Regions from separate parts of the Protofrankia sp. Cj3 genome, predicted to be linked through region 1. Evidence: predicted binding sites of a transcription regulator. Region 1 holds the regulator's gene; the other holds the start of a gene.

What was found. Region 1 encodes LexA, which represses DNA repair genes until DNA is damaged. Its sites were predicted from a motif close to CGAACNNNNGTTCG; they were not measured.
Region 2: the regulator LexA is predicted to act here: its motif matches at 1,148-1,161, upstream of ruvC (crossover junction endodeoxyribonuclease RuvC).

Annotation. Positions count from the first base shown of each region.
Region 1 covers NZ_CAKJTR010000025.1:29,640-32,086, reverse strand. The annotation lists gene MJ783_RS05625 (EAL domain-containing protein) at 1-48, opposite strand, end outside; gene miaA (tRNA (adenosine(37)-N6)-dimethylallyltransferase MiaA) at 98-976, opposite strand; gene lexA (transcriptional repressor LexA) at 1,015-1,788, opposite strand; gene MJ783_RS05610 (LysM peptidoglycan-binding domain-containing protein) at 2,075-2,347, shown strand.
Region 2 covers NZ_CAKJTR010000130.1:13,716-16,162, reverse strand. The annotation lists partial or broken gene ruvA (Holliday junction branch migration protein RuvA) at 1-513, opposite strand, end outside; gene ruvC (crossover junction endodeoxyribonuclease RuvC) at 510-1,046, opposite strand; gene MJ783_RS16660 (YebC/PmpR family DNA-binding transcriptional regulator) at 1,277-2,032, opposite strand; gene pdxT (pyridoxal 5'-phosphate synthase glutaminase subunit PdxT) at 2,043-2,447, opposite strand, start outside.

The DNA.
Region 1 (2,447 bases):
GAACGCGGCGCACAGGGCCGGGACGAGGTTCAGCTCGAGCGCGGTCACAGATGTCTCCAGACGCCGGGATGAACGGGTCGCCGGTACCCATCGCATGTCAGGCTGAGCTGACCATGCCCGCCACCTGATCGACGTCGGGATGGTCTAGCCAAATTATGCGGGGATCGCGGCGAAACCACGACCTTTGTCTGCGGACGAATCGGCGCGTCGCGGCAATGGTCGCGAGCCGGGCGGCTTCGCTGGATTCGATCTCGCCATCCAGCCACGCCAGGACCTGCGCGTAGCCCAGGGCGCGTGAGGCGGTGCGTCCTTTGCGCAGGCCCAGACCGGCGAGCGTCTGGACCTCTTCGACCATGCCGGCAGCCCACATCGCCGCCACGCGGTCGGCGACTCGGATATCAAGGTCATGATGGTCGAGGCCGATCTGGACGACGTCATAGACCGCGCGGTGTTCCGGTAGGGAGGCGGCGAAGCCGCCGGTGAGCTCCAGCACTTCCAGCGCGCGCACGATGCGGCGACCATTGCTGGCCAGGATGGCGGCAGCCGCTTTCGGCGCCCGCGCGGTCAGGTCGGCGTGCAACGCGGCCGCCCCACGTTCGGACAGTTCCTGTTCAAGGCGCGCGCGTACCGCCGGGTCGGTGCCGGGAAACCTGAGGTCGTCGATGACAGCCCTGAGGTAGAGCCCTGAGCCGCCGACGAGCACCGGGGTCCGGCCGGCACTGAGCAGATCGTCGATGACGGTTCGTGCTCTGGCCTGGTAGGAGGCCACGTCGGCGGTATGGGTGATTTCCCAGATGTCAAGCAGATGGTGCGGGACGCCTCTGCGCTCCCGCGTCGGTACTTTGGCTGTGCCGATGTCCATGCCGCGGTAAAGCTGCATGGAGTCGGCATTGACGACCTCACCGCCGAGTACGGCGGCAAGGTCGATCGCAAGTTCGCTTTTGCCGGCCGCCGTCGGCCCGACGACCGCCACCATGCGTCCGGCTTTCTCCCGGTCGGCACAGCCAGCCACGATCAGACCCGGCGCAGAACCGCGACGATCCGGCCGAGGATCGCCGCCTCGTCACCCGGAATATCGGCATAGGCCGGGTTCTGCGGTTGAAGCCATGCATGGCCATCACGGTGACGCAAGGTCTTGACCGTGGCCTCACCATCGATCATTGCGGCGACGATCTCGCCGCTGTCCGCGACCGGCTGTTGCCGGACGACCACCCAGTCCCCGTCGCAGATCGCGGCATCGACCATGGAATCCCCGACAACGCGCAGCATGAACAGGGTGCCCTCGCCGACGATTTCGCGGGGAAGAGGGAAGATCTCCTCAACCGCCTGTTCGGCAAGAATCGGTCCGCCCGCCGCGATGCGGCCGAGGACGGGTACGTAGGCCGCGTCGCGATGGCCGTCCGACGGGACCACCGATCCGTCGGCACCGGCAGCCGGCATCGCTGGTGCCCCGAGACGGAGGCTGTCGCGTGCCGCCGGGCGGACCGGTGCGTCCGCGGAAAGTACCTCCATGGCCCGCGGGCGGTGGGGGTCACGCCGTAGGAAGCCCTTCTCCTCCAGCATCCTGAGCTGATGCGCGACGCTGCTTGTGCTGGTCAGCCCGACCGCTTGGCCGATCTCGCGCACGCTGGGGGGGTATCCGCGGCGCTCGACGGCATTGCGGATCACCTCCAGCACCTTGCGCTGGCGGGGGGTCAGGCCCGACGCGTCCGCCGGCCCGTCCGGCAGGTCGCGCACGCTGCCGCGTGGTGGCCGGCCACGTCGGGTGCGGTTGGGGTCGGTGGTCATACCTGCCGTTCTCCTTCGTTTCGCGGTCGTGGCAGACTCCGCTCCCGGCGGACCCAGTGGTTTTGCCAGGAACCGGCGCTGGTGGTCACAACCGACATCTCATCGGTACGACCGTAACTGCCGTGACCGAATTTCTCAAACGTCTGTTCGAGCGTGTCGTGGCGATTCCGTCGGGGTCGTGCGGTAGAAACTCGATCGGGAGTTCGATCGAACGGATGTTCGTTGTTTGCGATCTCGGAGGTTGAAGGAGTGTGTGGTGGAGAGGTCGGCTGAGCCTCCGCTGAGGTTGACCAGGAGGGGTCGGGCGGTCCTGGTCGTCCTCGTCGCGGCTGTCTTCTGTCTGGTCCTGTCTCTCGCGCGGGTGACCTCGTTGGCCTCGTCGCGTGGGGGTGGCGGGCCGGCGCGTGTTCATGTGGTCCAGTCCGGGGAGACCCTGTGGGGGATAGCGCGTGGGCTGGCGCCCGAGGGTGACACCCGGGTGGTTGTGGCGCGGCTGGCCGGTATGAATCAACTCGGCACCACCGATCTTGTTCCGGGCCAGGCGCTTCGCCTGCCCTGACCGTTGGACACGCCGGCGGGTTTGCCAGGTCGTGGTGGCTGACTCTATCGTCCACCACAACATGTGGTAGTTACGAAGGTGTAAGTCATCAAGATTTTGG
Region 2 (2,447 bases), on a different contig from region 1:
GACCTGTTCACCGACGGCGGCCCGGGATCGGCCAGCCGGTGCCGGCACGCCGCCGTGCGGGCCGGCATCGGCGTTCGTGCCAGCGTTGCCAGCCTGGGCCGGCACCGCCGCCGGTGCGCCAAGGCGGTCCTTGAGATCGAGGACGATGCGCTGCGCGCCCTTGCGGCCGATGCCGGGCACCTTCGTCAGCGCGGTGAGATCCTCGGCCGCGACCGCCCGGCGCACCCCGTCGGGGCTGTGAACGCCGAGCACGGCCTGAGCGAGCCTGGGACCGACCCCGGAAGCGCTCTGCAGGGTTTCGAAGACGTCACGTTCGTCGGCGTCGACGAAGCCGTAGAGGGTGAGTTCCGTCTCCCGGACAACAAGGGTGGTGACCAGATGCGCATCCTGCCCCACCCGAAGTCGCGACAGGGTCGCGGGGGTGCACTGTACCAACAGCCCGACCCCGCCGACCTCGACGACGGCCGCTTCGAGCGACAGGGCCGCCACCGTGCCCGAAACAGAGGCAATCATCGACCAGGCTCCTTCCCGACGGCCTGGCCGCCATGGGCCGCCGCTCGCATCCGGGCCAGCGCCGGGCCACGCCACAGATGGCACAGGGCAAGGGCCAGCGCGTCCGCCGCGTCCGCCGGACGCGGCGGGTCGGGCAGCTTCAACAGGCGGCTCACCATAAACGTGACCTGGGCTTTGTCCGCCCGGCCGCTGCCGCTGACCGCCGCCTTCACCTCACTGGGCGTGTACAGTGCCACCGGCAGGCCCCGCCTGGCTGCGGCGACGATGGCCACCGCCCCGGCCTGCGCGGTACCCATGACCGTCCGCACATTGGCCTGGCTGAACACCCGCTCGACCGCGACCGCGTCGGGGTTGTGACGGCTGATCCATTCCTCCACGCCCCGCTCGAGTGCGCACAGCCGCGCGGCAACGTCGTCGGTGGCCGGTGTGCGCAGTACTCCGACCGCGACCAGGGAGGCGCTCCGGCCGGGGCCGCCGTCAACCACACCGAGACCACAGCGCGTGAGCCCCGGATCGACACCCAGCACCAGCACCAGCACCCTCCCCGCTGGCCGGTCCGCGGACCAGCCGTCTTGAACGCAGCCACCGTCGGGCATTGTGGCCCCGGCAGCGCCCGCCACGATCGCGACACGCCCGAACGCCCGTTCGAGCTGCCCCGATCGTACTTTCGGCCGGCGGGGCACGGCCGAGCGGGGTGGCCGGCAACCGCTCCGGGCGTCGCGAAGCGTGCGGGCCGCTCGACAGGCGGCGAGGAGCACCCCCGTCAGGCCGATACCAGTTCCATGATCTCATCGGAGATGTCGGCGTTGAACCAGACGTTCTGGACATCGTCGAGGTCCTCCACGGCCTCGACGAGCTTGAGGACCTTGCGCGCGGATTCCTCGTCCAGGGACACGCTGACGCTCGGCAGCCACGACAGGTCCGCCGAGGAGACCACGAGTGCCGCGCCCAGCGCGGCGACGCGCACCGCGTTGAGGTCCGTCGCCTCCGAAACGACCTCGAAGGCGTCACCCAGCTCGTTGACCTCCTCGGCGCCGGCATCGAGGACGGCGGTGAGGACGTCGTCCTCGCTCAGGCCGGGCGTCTTGGGGACCAGGACCACTCCCTTACGGTTGAACAGGTACGACACCGAACCGGGATCAGCGACGCTGCCGCCGTTCCGCGTGATCGCGACCCGGACGTCGGAGGCCGCCCGGTTGCGGTTGTCGGTGAGGCACTCAACCAGGATGGCCACGCCACTCGGCCCGTACGCCTCGTAGATGATCTCTTCGTAACTGACGCCGCCGGCAAGCTCCCCCGAACCACGCTTGACGGCCCGGTCGATGTTGTCGTTCGGTACCGACTGCGACTTGGCCTTCGCGATGGCGTCCGCCAGCGTCGGGTTCCCCGCCGGGTCTCCGCCGCCGGTCTTCGCCGCCACCTCGACAGATTTGATCAACTTGGCGAACAGCTTGCCGCGGCGCGCATCGACGACCGCCTTCTTGTGCTTCGTGGTCGCCCACTTGGAGTGACCGCTCATGCTCTGCCCCTCACCTGTACTGGCCCCGCCTTCCACGATTGCGTGCGACAACGTCGACAAACAGCTGGTGAATCCGGATATCACCGGTCAGTTCCGGGTGGAACGCGGTCGCCAACAGACTGCCCTGGCGGACCGCGACAATCCTGTCACCGACCTGGCCGAGAACCTCGACTTCATCCCCGACCTTCTCCACCCACGGTGCCCGGATGAAAACCGCCCGAACCGGGCCGCCAGCAACACCGATAAGATCGATATCTGCCTCGAACGAGTCCACCTGACGGCCGAACGCATTGCGCCGCACAACGACGTCCAAGCCCGCGAGCAGCGGCTGGCCGGGAGGCGCGTCCAAGACCTCCCGAGCCAGCAGGATCATGCCCGCGCATGACCCAAAAACCGGCAGCCCAGCCGCGACCGC